One region of the Mesorhizobium sp. B2-4-14 genome, then DNA from elsewhere that is predicted to be linked to it. Evidence: riboswitches for the same ligand, from Rfam matches in the RefSeq annotation. Region 1 holds a riboswitch; the other holds the start of a gene.
The links. A riboswitch is a leader RNA that binds a small molecule or an ion and turns the genes downstream of it on or off. The one in region 1 is predicted to bind S-adenosylmethionine.
Positions count from the first base shown of each region.

Region 2: linked by a shared signal. The riboswitch ahead of FJ938_RS04975 (homoserine O-acetyltransferase) and the one ahead of FJ938_RS04440 (O-succinylhomoserine sulfhydrylase) in region 1 are both predicted to bind S-adenosylmethionine.

Region 1 is NZ_VFVA01000003.1:251,742-259,040, reverse strand. It holds gene mmsB (multiple monosaccharide ABC transporter permease) at 1-502, shown strand, start outside; gene araD1 (AraD1 family protein) at 699-1,691, shown strand; gene FJ938_RS04445 (2'-deoxycytidine 5'-triphosphate deaminase) at 1,892-2,986, opposite strand; SAM riboswitch at 3,078-3,155, shown strand; gene FJ938_RS04440 (O-succinylhomoserine sulfhydrylase) at 3,213-4,403, shown strand; gene FJ938_RS04435 (ceramide glucosyltransferase) at 4,438-5,589, opposite strand; gene apaG (Co2+/Mg2+ efflux protein ApaG) at 5,809-6,201, shown strand; gene FJ938_RS04425 (Hsp33 family molecular chaperone) at 6,394-7,299, opposite strand, start outside.
Region 2 is NZ_VFVA01000004.1:46,807-54,105, reverse strand. It holds gene FJ938_RS05005 (aldo/keto reductase) at 1-93, opposite strand, end outside; gene FJ938_RS05000 (gamma-glutamylcyclotransferase) at 218-739, opposite strand; gene FJ938_RS04995 (DUF2125 domain-containing protein) at 891-1,889, shown strand; gene FJ938_RS04990 (sugar kinase) at 1,895-2,824, shown strand; gene FJ938_RS04985 (prephenate/arogenate dehydrogenase family protein) at 2,832-3,767, opposite strand; gene hisC (histidinol-phosphate transaminase) at 3,774-4,883, opposite strand; SAM riboswitch at 5,019-5,096, shown strand; gene FJ938_RS04975 (homoserine O-acetyltransferase) at 5,215-6,384, shown strand; gene metW (methionine biosynthesis protein MetW) at 6,381-6,995, shown strand; gene FJ938_RS04965 (glycosyltransferase family 2 protein) at 7,111-7,299, shown strand, end outside.

The sequences.
Region 1 (7,299 bases):
TGTCCTGTTCCTCGTCTATCAGTTCGCCACCTACAAGGGCTTTCCGGTCGTGCTGACGGTCATGGCTGCGCTGATCGCGCTGTTCGTCTTCGTCACCAAGCGCATGACGATCGGCCGCCGCATCTATGCGATGGGCGGCAATCCCAAGGCCGCACTCCTGTCGGGCATCAACACCGAGCGGCTGACCCTCTACGTGTTCATCAACATGGGCGTGCTGTCGGCGCTTGGCGGCCTGATCATCGCGGCGCGCCTTGGACAGGCGGTGCCGGCGGCAGGCCTCGGCAGCGAACTCGACGTCATCGCCGCCGTGTTCATCGGCGGCGCCTCGGCGATGGGCGGCGTCGGTCAGGTCATCGGTTCGGTGGTCGGCGGCTTCATCATGGGCGTGATGAACAACGGCATGTCGATCATGGGTGTGAATGTCGACTGGCAGCAGGTCGTCAAGGGCCTGGTGCTGCTCGGTGCCGTGGTGTTCGACGTCTACAACAAGAACAAGGGCTGAGGGCACCAGGAAGGCATACGGGTCACACCGCGGCGCTGCCGGCAACCGACTGGCACGAAGAAGTTCCCTCAAGGGACAGGCCCGCGAGCGCAATCCGAACGAGAATTTCACCCGTGGCATGGACAACGTTCCAGCCGCGCTTGGGAAGGTTTGCCCAGCTGGGAGCCATGCCAAGGCACATGAGAGAGGACTGATCATGCTGATCTCGCAAATTCTCGATGACGCCGAGACCATCCGTGTCGTTGCCCGCAGCGGCGGCAAGACCCGGATCATCAACGGCGCCCGCAGCGTCTATTCGCTGGCAATGGAGGCTGCCCGCACCGGCGTCGGCCTCGCCACCCTGATCGATCGCAAGGGGCTCGGCGAGACGGTCGATCTCGACGCCGCCTACAAGAAGGGGCGGCTGTTGTCGCCGATCAATCACCCCGATCCGGCGCACCTGCATCTGACGGGTACTGGCTTGACCCATCTCGGCTCGGCGGCGACGCGCGATTCCATGCACAGGAAGCTCAGCACCGACGGCGAGGAGCAGCTCACCGATTCCATGAAGATGTTCCGCATGGGCCTGGAAGGCGGCAAACCGGCGAAAGGCCAGGTCGGCGTGCAGCCGGAATGGTTCTACAAGGGAAACGGCACGATGGCGGTGGCGCCGGGTGCCGCGCTCCAGTCACCGGCGTTCGCCAAGGACGCCGGCGAGGAACCCGAGATCGCCGGCATCTATGTCATCGGCGACGACGGCGCGCCGTTCCGCGTCGGCTTCACGCTGTCGAACGAGTTTTCCGACCATGTGACCGAGCGCGTGAACTATCTCTTCCTCGCTCATTCCAAGCTGCGCAACGCCTCGTTCGGGCCGGAGATCCTGATCGGCGAGCTGCCTTCCGACATCCGCGGCACATCGCGCATCGTGCGCGACGGCAAGACGCTGTGGGAAAAGCCGTTCCTGTCGGGCGAAGCCAACATGTCGCACACCATCGCCAATCTCGAACACCATCATTTCAAATATTCGGCGTTCCGCCAGCCGGGCGATGTGCATGTGCATATGTTCGGCACGGCGACATTGTCCTTCGCCGATGGCATCAAGACCGAGGCCGGCGACGTGTTCGAGATCGAGGCCGGGGATTTCGGACTGCCGCTGCGCAATCCGCTGGAGATCGAGCAGCCGGTGAAGGTGGCGGTGAAGGCGTTGTAAGAGTGTGATCTCCCCCCTCGTGGGGGAGATGGCCGGCAGGCCAGAGGGGGGCGCTGTCCCGCCGACCTATCAACTTTATCAAAGTTCAGACTTCGGAAGTCTTCATTTGTGTATCAAAACACGAAGGCAGCGTTCCTTCGCGCCCCCCGCTGCCCTGCCGGCCATCTCCCCCACGAGGGGGGAGATTGGCAGTGCAAACCTCAGCGCGCGGCGCGGAAATGCTTTGAGAGCTTGAGGCCCTGCGCCTGGTAGTTGGAGCCGAGATCGGTGCCGTAGAGCGCCTGCGGCCGCTTCAACATGTGCTCATAGACCAGCCGGCCGACGATCTGGCCATGATCGAGGATGAACGGCACTTCGTGGCTGCGCACTTCGAGCACGGCCCGGCTGCCGGTGCCGCCGGCCGCCGAATGGCCGAAGCCCGGATCGAAGAAGCCGGCATAGTGGACGCGGAACTCGCCGACCAGCGGGTCGAACGGCGTCATCTCGGCGGCGTAGAGCGGCGGCACATGTACCGCTTCCTGGCTGACGAGGATGTAGAACTCATCGGGATCGAGCACCAGTTCGCCGGCGCCGCTCTTGTGGATAGGCTCCCAGAAATCGAGGGCGTCCTGTGCCGCGCGTTTGTCGACGTCGACGAGACCGGTGTGATGCTTGCCGCGATAGCCGACCAACCCGTCACTGTCGCCATTGAGGTCGATCGACAGCGCGATGCCCCCGCCCGAAATGTTCGGCGGTTCGGTGGCGACCAGCATCTCGGCGCGGTGCAATTCATGCAGTTCGGCTTCCGAGAGCAGCGCATTGCCCGTTCGGAAACGGATCTGCGACAGGCGCGAGCCGGTGCGCACGACGATCGGGAAGGTGCGCGGGCTGACTTCCAGATAGAGCGGACCGGTATAGCCGGCGGCGATCTTGTCGAACTCATGCCCTCGGTCGGTCATGACACGGGTGAAGATGTCCAGCCGCCCGGTCGAACTTTTCGGATTGGCCGATGCCGAAATGTCGGCTGGCAATGCCAGGCTTTCGAGCAGCGGCACGATGTAGACGCAGCCGGTTTCCAGCACCGCGCCCTCGGTCAGGTTGATCTCGTGAAGCTGCAGCCGATCGAGCTTTTCCGAAACCTTGTGGCTTGGACCAGGCAGGAAGGAGGCCCGTACCCGCCATGCCTTGTCGCCGAGCCTAAGATCGAGGCTCGCCGGCTGGATCTGATCGGCATCGAGCGCGCGCGGCGACTTCAGCGCGCCGGACTGGAACAGCGCCGAAATGTCCTGATCGGGAAGAATGCCTGTCTGCCGCAAAGTCTAGCTCCGCTCGAAGGCCGGGCGAGGTCTGGTACAACCCTCTTAATGAAGCCGGCAATTGACGCAAGCGTGGCGCGGGTCTAAAGGGTCGTTATCCCGTGGTGATTTGGCCGGTCGGCTTGCAGCCACGTTAAACAAGTCGCTAAAGGACCGTCGGGCCGCAAGGCCGTATGGACCGGTTGCGACTTTCGCGGCCGGTTTTTTTGTGTCTGGAACAAAAGCGATGAGCACCAAGAAGCGCAACTGGAAGCCTCAGACAGCCCTCGTGCATGGCGGGACCCTGCGTTCCGGCTTCGGCGAGACCTCCGAGGCGATGTACCTGACCCAGGGCTATGTCTATGAGACGGCACAGGCCGCCGAAGCCCGTTTCAAGGGCGAGGAACCGGGTTTCATCTATTCGCGCTACGCCAATCCGACCGTCGACATGTTCGAGAAGCGCATGTGCGCGCTGGAAGGCGCCGAGGATGCGCGTGCCACGGCATCCGGCATGGCGGCGGTGACGGCCGCGCTTCTGTGCAGCGTCAAGGCTGGTGATCATATCGTGGCGGCGCGCGCGCTGTTCGGCTCCTGCCGCTGGGTGGTCGAGACGCTGGCGCCGCGCTACGGCATCGAGGCGACGCTGGTCGACGGCACCGAGATCGCCAACTGGGAAAAGGCGGTCAGGCCGAACACCAAGCTGTTCTTCCTGGAAAGCCCGACCAATCCGACGCTGGAAGTGGTCGACATCGCGGCTGTCGCCGGGCTCGCCAATTCGATCGGCGCCCGGCTTGTCGTCGACAATGTCTTCGCCACGCCCTTGCAGCAGAAGCCGCTGCAGCTCGGCGCCCACATCGTCGTTTATTCGGCGACCAAGCACATCGACGGCCAGGGCCGCTGTCTGGGCGGCGTGATCCTGTCGGACAAGGAGTGGATCGACAAGAACCTGCACGACTATTTCCGCCATACCGGCCCCAGCCTGTCGCCCTTCAATGCCTGGACGCTGCTGAAGGGCCTGGAGACGCTGCCGCTGCGCGTGCGCCAACAGACGGAAAGCGCCGGCAAGATCGCCGACTTCCTCGCCGAGCAGCCGCAGATCGCCCGCGTGATCTATCCCGGCCGCGCCGACCACCCGCAGGCGGATATCGTCAAGAAGCAGATGTCGGGCGGCTCGACGCTGATCTGCCTCGACGTCAAGGGCGGCAAGCAGGCGGCTTTCGCCTTGCAGAACGCGCTCGACATCGTGCTGATCTCGAACAATCTCGGCGATGCCAAGAGCCTGATCACGCATCCGGCGACGACCACCCACAAGAACCTGACGGACGAGGCCCGCGCCGAACTCGGCATCGGGCCAGGTACGCTCAGGCTGTCGGTCGGCCTTGAGGATACCGACGACCTTCTGGAAGACATCGCGCAGGCGTTGCAGGCGGCCAAGTAAGGCCTGCCTACGCGGGGCTTCATGCACGGGGCTATCAGGCGCTCGACGGCGTCTCCTCCAGTTCGGTCGCCTTGGTGCCGATGGTCATCGCATTGCCGCGCCAGTCGACGGCGCCGCCGAGCCAGCCACGTGCCCACATCGCCGGCAGGATGAGGTCGCGCACCATGATCGCCGCGACGATGCGCGATGACAGGTACCAGCCCTTGGACCAGGCCAGGGCACATTCCGGAAGGTAGAAGGCCGCCAAAACGGCGATGGCCGTGAGCGGCAGGCTGAAGCCGGCGCTTGCCGCCGCGGCCAGCGCAAGCAGCAGCGGCACCACGGCACCAGTCAGGATTTCAGGCGCGAAGAACAGCGGGAAGGTGACGCGGCGCAGGCGAGCCCAGCGGGCCTGGCGCGACCAGATCTCGCCAAGCGTGCGCCGGCCGAGCGGCTGCTCGAAAGGCGCGGCAACGAGATTGACGCGCAGGCCAAGCCCGTTCACCAGCTTGGTCGCGGCGGCGTCCTCGGCGATCTCGGCGGCCAGCGCGCGAATGCCGCCATTGGCATCCAGCATGGGCTTGTTCCACAGCATGCTCTTGCCCTGGGCAAAGCCTAGCCCAAGCGCCTCGCCGGCATATTGCCAGCGCGCCTGCAGCGTGTTGAGAAAGGCGCATTCGACCTCAGCCCAGAAGCCATCGGGCCGCGAACCGATCGGCGTCGAGCAGACAAGGCCGGTATCCGGCCGCCATGCCGCCATCAAGTGCTGAATGTAGTCCCTCGGCATCAGCACGTTGGAATCGGCAAGAATGACCCAGTTGTGGCGCGCCGCTTCCCAGCCCTTGACGCAATTGTTGAGCTTGGGATTGGCGCTGATCCGATCATCGCCGATCAACAGGCGGGCTGGCACTTTGGGAAAGCGCCCCATGGCGGCACGGATCAGCGTGACCACCGGATCGTCGGCATGGGCGACGCAGAAGATCAGTTCATAGCGCGGCCAGTCGAGCGAGAAGGCGCGCTCCAGTGTCTCGTGCGTGAACGGCTCGACGCCACGCGATGGTACGACAATTGACACCGGCAGCGATTTGCCGGCTGGCGGTGCGATCGTGGTGCGCCGTTTCAGCTGTGAGGTGGCAAGCGCAATGCTGGCGGCATTTGAAAGGATGAGTGCGGTCGAGAGCGAGGCGGCTATGAGAGTGAGTTCCATCGATATCTGGTCACTCCAGAAAGGACGGCCCGCGTGACGGCCGTTTCAACAGGTCGGCAGAGCGCCGAGTCGCCCGTGCGCGCACACCACCATTGTCATGTGTCACTTAAATGACATTCTTTGCCGCCACCTGCCTTTCAGGGTCACGCGCGACAAGACGCGCACGTTGACCTGCTCGCTGGGAGCGCCGAAAGGTACCGGATTGTTTTGGAGCCGCTCATGTACCGCGCCGTCACGCGCAACATCGAAGTGCAGGTCAGGCCGTTCTACCTCGAGGATCGTTCGGACCCTTCGGAGAACCGCTACGTCTGGGGCTATCAGATAACGATCGACAACCAGTCGGACGAGTTCGTGCAGCTTCTGTCGCGCTATTGGCACATCACCGACGGAGCGGGCCGGGTCGAGGAGGTGCGCGGGCCGGGCGTTGTCGGGGACCAGCCCGAACTCAACCCCGGCGACAGCTATCAATACACGTCCGGCTGCCCGCTCTCGACGCCGTCAGGGATCATGGTCGGGCACTACACGATGCGCAACAAACGCGGCGAGACGTTCGACATCGCCATCCCCGCCTTCTCGCTCGACCTGCCGGGGACAAAGCGGACCGTGAATTAGACCTCGGCGATTGGCGAGGTCCGCTGCGATGGCGTCGCTATACGGGGAGAAATCCCCGGCAGGGCAATGAGGGCGGCGGCTCGTGAGAACATACAAGCGCTGAGTGGATCCGCGCGATCACTGCCGAAGGTTGCGCTGCCCTCATCCGCCTGCCGGCACCTTCTTCCCGTGAAAGGGGAGAAGGCCGGTATTTCACTTCGCCGCCGCGAATTCCGCTGGGTCGAAGTCATATTGCTTCGAGCAGAATTCGCAGGCGACATGGATGCCGCCGTCCTCGGTGCTGTCCCTGATCTCCTGCGCGGAGAAGCCCTCGAGGATGCCGCGGATCTTGTCCCTGGAGCATGAGCACTGGTCGGCGACGGGGACGCCGCCGAAGACGCGCACGCCGTGCTCGTGGAACAGCCTGTAAAGCAGCCGCTCGGCGCCGATCGTGGGATCGATCAGTTCCGTCGGTTCGATGGTGCCGAGCAGCGCCAGCAATTCCTGCCAGGAATTGTCCGTGGGATCATGGATCTCCTCGCGCGGATCGCCATCGCCGCCATGCAGGTCCGGGACGCGCATGCGCTCGGACGCCTGCGGCAGGAACTGCGCCAGGATGCCGCCGGCACGCCACTGCTCGCGCGCGCCGCCGACGCCGGGCGTCAGCAGCTTGGCCACGGAGAGCCTGATGTCGGTCGGAATCTGTTCCGACTGGCGGAAATAGGTGCGTGCCGCGTCTTCCAGCGTTTCGCCGTCGAGCTGGACGATGCCCTGATAGCGTTGCGTATGGGCGCCTTGGTCGATGGTCAGCGCCAGCACGCCGCTGCCAAGCAGCGTCTGCTGGGACGTCTCGCCTGCCGCGACCAGTGCCTCGAGCCGATCCGCATCGAAGCGCGCGTAGGCGCGCAGCGCCGAGGGTGTGGAAAAATCCGCCACCAGCATGTCGACCGGCCCGTCGGTGCGGGTCTGCAGGATGAACTTGCCCTCGAATTTGAGCGAGGTGCCGAGCAGCACCGTGAGCACACAGGCTTCCGCGAGCAGGCGGGCAACCGGCTCGGGATAGTCATGGCGGCCGAGGATGGCGTCGAGCATCGGCCCGAGTTGCACCGTGCGGCCGCG
Region 2 (7,299 bases), on a different contig from region 1:
GGTTTTCTCGTCGGCGGTCCAGCCGAAGACATTGCCGCCCAGGACAAGCGGCGCGATGGAAAGGTCGGTGCGACCGAGACGGCGTTTCTGCAAGACGGATCTCCGTGATGTTGGGGACGGGGCGGATGTCGCCCGCGGGCCGAGGGTTCGGAGCCTAACCTAGGTCTTGACCCATCGAGGTCAAAGGCCTGGCGGCCTTTTTCCGCCAAGCCAAGGCTCACAAAGGCGCTACCTGATGCGCAACATCCTCCAGCCAATGATCGCGGATGCCCAGCGCTTCCAGATGCTTCAGCGTACTGAAGACATAATCCTCGTTGTTGCCGGATTGACCGACCGCGCCGCGCACCACGGCCGCCGCATCGGCGGCTGCCAGCGCACCGGCATATTGCTCGTGCTTGCGGTCGACGATGTAGGTAACCGCTTCGACCATATCGCCGCCGTCGAGCCGAATCTTGAGCGTACGCTCGAGATAGACGCTGGTGACGAGTTCGCGCTCGCGCAGATAGGCAATGACCTCGTCGCGCAAATCGCCGGGCACACGGTATGCAAGGCCGACGCAGGAACCGCCATGGTCGAGACCGAGCACCAGTCCGGGCCGCTGGCGCGTGCCGCGATGGACGAAGGAGTAGACACAGAGCGAGCGGCGATAGCCATGCAGCTGCGCGCGCCGCGTCTCGACATGCGCGAAACCCGGTCGCCAGATCAGCGAACCGTAGCCAAACACCCAAAAATCGCCCATATCGCCGCGCCTGATCGCAAAAAGAATGGCAATGCCGCACCGGAACACGGTGTTTTTTCCGACCGTCTCCGTCTACCTATTCGTCTCTGTCTGGTGTTGTCGGAATCGAAGGTCCGTCCACCCATACCCATGCGTTAACGAGAGCCAAAGCATGACGTCAAGTGACGACCGCCGACCAAAGTCCCGCCGCGGCCTGTTCTGGCTCGTGGCGTTCATCTTTGTGCTGTTCGCCATCTACAGCGCCGGCTGGTTCTATTTGGCCAACAGGGTCAGGACCGAAGCCGACAAGGCGGTCGCCACGCTCAACAAGAGCGGCATCCAGGCCGGCTGCGCCAACCTCCAGGTCAGTGGCTATCCGCTGAGCTTTGCCGTCTCTTGCGACAATCTGGCCTATGAGGACGACGCCAAGAACATCGCGGCCTCGTCTGGCTCCTTCAATGCCGCCGCGCAGATCATCCAGCCCCTATCGCCGAGCGCCGATCTGCGCGGTCCGCTCAGGACCTCTGTCCCCGGCATGGTGCCGCTGTGGATCGACTGGGACAATCTGCAGGCCAACGTCAGACTGTCATGGCCGCTGCCACGGCGCGTCGCATTGCAGGCGGAGGGCCTGTCCGGTCAAACCGATCCGGCCGACGACACCGATCCGGTGGAACTGTTCAGCGCCGGCAAGGCGTCAGGCCAGCTGCAGCCGAACGGTCAGGACGTCGACTATGTCGGCAGCTTCACCGATCTCGAGATCGACCCCGACGCGATTGGCGGGCGCGTGCTGCCGGCGCTCGATGCCAGCGGCGACGCCACGCTGAAGAATGGTGTCGCGCTGATCGGAACGCAGGTGAAGAGCCTGCGCGGTCAGAGGGTCGAGATCCGCAGCCTCGACCTGTCGTCAGGCACGGCGCGGGTTACCGTGTCGGGGCCGCTGTCGGTGGATGCCGAAGGCCTGGTCGACGCCGATCTGATGATCAGGATCAAGGATCCGAAAGCCGTGGCGACCATTCTTGCCGGCGCCATACCCGAACAGAAGAACGCCATCGAACAGGGCTTTGCCGCTCTCGCTCTGCTCGGCAAGGAACCGTCGATGCCGCTGAAGGTGGTCAAGGGCAAGGCCGCTCTCGGCTTCATCCCGCTCGGCAAGATCAAGCCGGTGCAATAGCTTCGATGGCAAGACCCGTGAAGCTCCTGAGTGTCGGCGCTCTGACGCTGGACACGATCCTGCGTGTCGAGGCGCTGCCCGTGCATCAGGGAAAGTTCATCGCTTCGGATGGCGTCCAGATCGCCTCCGGCATGGCCACGAGCGCTGCCTGTGCCGCACAGCGCCTCGGCGCCGAGGTGTCGTTGTGGGCGAGCACCGGCGACGATCCGATCGGCGATCAGCTGATTGCGGGGATCGAGGCGGAAGGTGTCGATTGCAGCCATGTGCGCCGCGTCAGGGGCGCCCGCTCGGCACTGGCATCGATCCTTGTCGACGCGCATGGCGAGCGCATCATCGTGCCGTTCTATGACAGCCGGGCCCAAGCCGATCCATTGGCCCTGCCGTTCGCGGACGTCACGGCATTCGATGCCGTGCTGGTCGACGTACGCTGGCCGGGTGCGGCGGCACTTGCCCTTGCGGCGGCGCGCGCTGCCGGCCTCCCGGCAATTCTCGACGCCGATACAGCACCGCTGGCGGTGCTGGAGCAGATGCTGCCGCTGGCTTCGCATATCGTCGCCTCCGAGCCGGCGGCGCGCATCGTCTGCGGGCACGCGCTCGACCCTGAGACCGCCTGCGCCGACTTGGCCTCGCGTACCGATGCTTTTGTCGCCGTCACCGGCGGCGCGGCAGGCACCTGGTGGTTCGACCGCTCGACCCGAACTGTTCGCCATGTCGCGACGCCAAAGGTCAAAGTGGTGGATACACTGGCAGCTGGTGACGTTTTTCACGGTGCCTTTGCGGTGGGACTGGCGGAAGTCATGCCGATAGAGAACGCCCTGCGCTTTGCCAGCGCGGCCGCCGCGCTCAAATGCCAGCGCTTCGGCGGCAGGCTGGGCGCACCGGAGCGAACCGAGACGCTGGCAATGATGGCGGCCCACTGGCCCGCCCAAGCCTGAGAACCTGCTAGGTTTTCGCCGGGTGCTCGACCGCCTGACGCCCGAAGTCGGGCGCGTCGATATCCTGGCCGGCCTCGATGATCGAGCGGCGCACGGCACGGGTTCGGGTGAACAGGTCGAACAGCTTGTCGCCGTCGCCCCAGCGGATCGCCCGCTGCAGGAACGCCAGATCTTCCGAGAACCGCGCCAGCATTTCGAGGATGGCATCCTTGTTGTGAAGGCACACGTCCCGCCACATGGTCGGGTCGGAGGCGGCCAGACGCGTGAAATCGCGAAAGCCGGAGGCGGAATATTTGATCACTTCCGTCTTGGTCACCGATTCCAGATCGTCGGCAGTGCCGACGATGTTGTAGGCGATGATGTGCGGCAAATGCGAGACAATAGCCAGCGTCATGTCATGATGCTGCGGGTCCATCGTGTCGATGTTGGCGCCGCAACGGCGCCAGAATTCCGACAGCCGTTCCAGCGCATCCGCATCGGTGCCCGGCAGGGGCGTGAAGATGCACCAGCGGTTGTCGAACAGATCGGCGAAACCGGCATCCGGCCCGGATTTTTCGGTACCCGCCAACGGATGGCCGGGGATGAAATGGACGCCGTCAGGGATATGCGGCTGCATCTGCGCGATGACGGAGGCCTTGGTCGAGCCGACATCGGTGAGGATCGCACCCGCCTTCAGGGCCGGTGCGATTTCCTGCGCCACCGCGCCGGATGAGCCGACCGGCACCGAGACGATGACCAGATCGGCGTCGCGGACCGCTTCCTTCGCGTCGGTGGTGTAGGAATCGCCGAGGCCCAGTTCCTCGGCCCTCTTGAGCGTGGCCACGCTGCGCGTCGAGATGGCGACATGGCGAGCCAGCCCCTCGCGGCGGATGACGCGGGCCAGCGACGAGCCGATCAGGCCGATGCCGACCAGCGCGATCTTCTCAAACATCGGTGATGTCATGGTGCTCTAGCTTTTCAGAAATGTCGTGAGCGCGGCGACGACGCCGCGATTGGCCTCTTCGGTGCCGACAGTCATGCGCAGCGCGTTGGGGAAGCCGTAGCCGGAAACGCGCCGCAATATATAGCCGCGCGCGGTCAGGTAATCGTCCGCCGCCGCCGCAGAATGCTTCTGGTCGTCCGGGAAATGAATGAGGAGGAAATTGCCGACGCTGGGCGTCACCCGCAGCCCAAGCGCGGTCATCTCTTCGGTCAACCAGGCGAGCCAGGTCTCGTTGTGCGCAACGCTGCGCTCGATATGGGCGCGGTCGCGGATCGCGGCGATGCCGGCCTCGATCGCGGTGGTGTTGACATTGAAGGGACCGCGCACGAGATTGATGGCGTCGACGATGTGCATGGGGCCATACATCCAGCCGATCCGTGCTCCACCCAGGCCGATCTTGGAGAAGGTGCGGGTCATCACCACGTTCTCGGCGCTGCCGACCAGCTCGATGCCGGCTTCATAATCGTTGCGGCGAACATATTCGGCATAGGCCGCGTCGAGCACCAGCAGCACATGCCTTGGCAGGCCGGCATGCAAGCGGCGCACCTCCTGGAACGGCACATAGGTACCGGTCGGGTTGTTGGGATTGGCGAGGAACACGATTTTGGTATGCGGCGTGACCGCGGCCAGCATCGCATCGATGTCGGCGCGCTCGTCGGTTTCCTTGACCACGACCGGCGTGGCGCCGGCCGATTGGATGTAGATCTTGTAGACCATGAACGCGTGTTCGGTGAAAATGGCCTCGTCGCCTGGCGCCAGATAGGTCTGCGCCAGCAGGCCGAGGATCTCGTCGGAGCCGTTGGAACAGATGATGTTCTGGGGGTTGAGCCCATGCACCTCGGCGATCGCCTCGCGCAGCCGCCTCGCGGTGCCGTCCGGATAAATATCGAGCCTGGCGGCCACCTCGCGCGCGGCCTCGATCGCCTTCGGCGACGGACCGAGCGGGTTCTCGTTCGACGACAGCTTGTGGACCTTGGCGACACCGGCGGGTGCGGTACTCTTGCCGGGCACATAGGCATCGATGTCCATGATGCCCGCGCGCGGGGTTGGACGTGCCTGATCCGGTGTCTGGTTCATTTTTTGCAAAATCCGTCGAAATGCCTCCACCCGGAAGCCGCAGCGGAAATACAAGCCATGGGCCGCAATGTCGAGAGGTGGCAGTGGGGCCAGCGGCCGGCATTGACGGCAAGGCGGGCGAGTTCTAGAAGAGCAGCGAACTTCCGTGGTGATTTGGCCGGTCGGCTTGCAGCCACGTTAAACAATTCGCTAAAGGGCCGTTTGCGTGATGTAACCGGCTTGCGAAGGCAATGCCGGTTTTTTGTTGTCCGTGACCGGCCGGACGAACGTATCGGCGGCGGGCGGATCGGCAGCGATTTCCGCAAACGCACGATGCAGCAAGAGAGACGTGATGGCCGCTCAGCGCGCAGGAAAGACCAACAACGAGGCCGATCAGCCGTCGAGCCCGGTGTTGCGTTTCGGGCCCGACAAGCCGCTCAAGCTCGACGCCGGCACGCTGCTGTCGCCGTTCCAGATCGCCTATCAGACCTATGGCAAGCTGAACGATGCCCGCTCCAATGCCATCCTCGTCTGCCACGCGCTGACCGGCGACCAGCATGTCGCCAACACCAATCCGGTGACCGGCAAGCCTGGCTGGTGGGAAGTGCTGATCGGCCCCGGCAAGATCATCGACACCAACCGTTTCTTCGTCATCTGCTCCAACGTCATCGGCGGCTGCCTGGGCTCCACCGGCCCGGCTTCGACCAATCCCGCCACCGGGAAACCCTATGGGCTCGACCTGCCGGTCATCACCATTCGCGACATGGTGCGTGCGCAGCAGATGCTGATCGACCATTTCGGCATCGAGAAACTGTTCTGCGTGCTCGGCGGCTCTATGGGCGGCATGCAGGTGCTGGAATGGGCGTCGAGCTATCCCGAGCGCGTCTTTGCAGCGCTGCCGATCGCCACCGGCGCCCGCCATTCCTCGCAGAACATCGCCTTTCACGAGGTTGGCCGCCAGGCCGTCATGGCCGATCCGGAGTGGCATGGCGGCAAGTATTTCGACTATGGCAAACGCCCGGAAAAGGGGCTGGCGGTGGCGCGCATGGCCGCCCACATCACCTATCTCTCGAAAGCCGCCCTGCACCGAAAATTCGGCCGCAACCTGCAGGACCGCGAAGCGTTGACCTTCGGCTTCGATGCCGACTTCCAGATCGAAAGCTATCTGCGCCACCAGGGCATGACCTTCGTCGATCGCTTCGATGCCAATTCCTATCTCTACATGACCCGGTCGATGGATTATTTCGATATCGCCGCCGACCATGGCGGTAGGCTGGCGGACGCTTTCGCCGGCACCAAGACTCGCTTCTGCCTGGTGTCCTTCACGTCTGACTGGCTGTTTCCGACCGAGGAAAGCCGCTCCATCGTGCATGCGCTCAACGCCGCCGGCGCCTCGGTGTCCTTCGTCGAGATCGAGACCGATCGCGGCCATGACGCCTTCCTGCTCGACGAGCCGGAACTGTTCGCGGCCATCAACGGCTTTATCGGCTCGGCGGCGCGCGCCAGGGGGCTCAATCCATGACTGTCAACGGTACGCAGCGCGTTGACCTCGAGGTCGTCGCAAATCTCATTCCCCCGCAATCGCGGGTGCTCGATGTTGGCTCCGGCGACGGCTCGCTGCTCGAACTCCTGCAGGACACCAAACAGATCGACGGCCGCGGGCTGGAACTGTCGCAGCGTGGTGTCAACGAATGCGTGGCGCGAGGCCTCTCCGTCATCCAGGGCGATGCCGACAAGGATCTCGAATTCTACCCGGACAAGGGTTTTGATTTCGTCGTCCTGTCGCAGACGTTGCAGGCCACCCGTAACCCGAAGCTGGTGCTCGACGAACTGCTCAGGATCGGCAACCGGGCGATCGTCTCCTTCCCCAATTTCGGCCACTGGCGGGTGCGCCTGTCGCTGTTCGTCAAGGGCCGCATGCCGGTGACCAAGGACCTGCCCTATTCCTGGTACGACACGCCCAACATCCATTTCTGCACCATCCGTGACTTCGTCAATCTATGCGAGGAACTCGGCGCGACGGTGGAAAAGGCAACCGCGCTCGACGCCAACGGCCAGAGGATCGGCCTGTCGATGCCCTGGTGGTTCTGGAATTTCTTCGGCCAGCAGGCAATATTTTTGCTGAAACGATAATGGTTGATATCTGGATTTCTTCGTGCTCCTAAGAGGTTGCTTGAATTCTTGACGCTGTAATGGGATCTCTTGGAACGTGCCGCTAAATTCCCTGAGCTATTGCCTGGTCCTGGAAATGGAGAACGCCAGGTCGGTCGATCTCGAAGAGGTCAGCGTCGGGCTGACTGCCTTGGCGCGCGAAATCGGCGCTGTTTCTTCGCTGGGTTTTGCTAGGCCACAGGTCGTTTTCTCCCACGGCGGAGACGATGCGGACACACTTTTGCTGAGAAGCAATATCGCATCCGCGGCATCGCAGCTGGAGCAG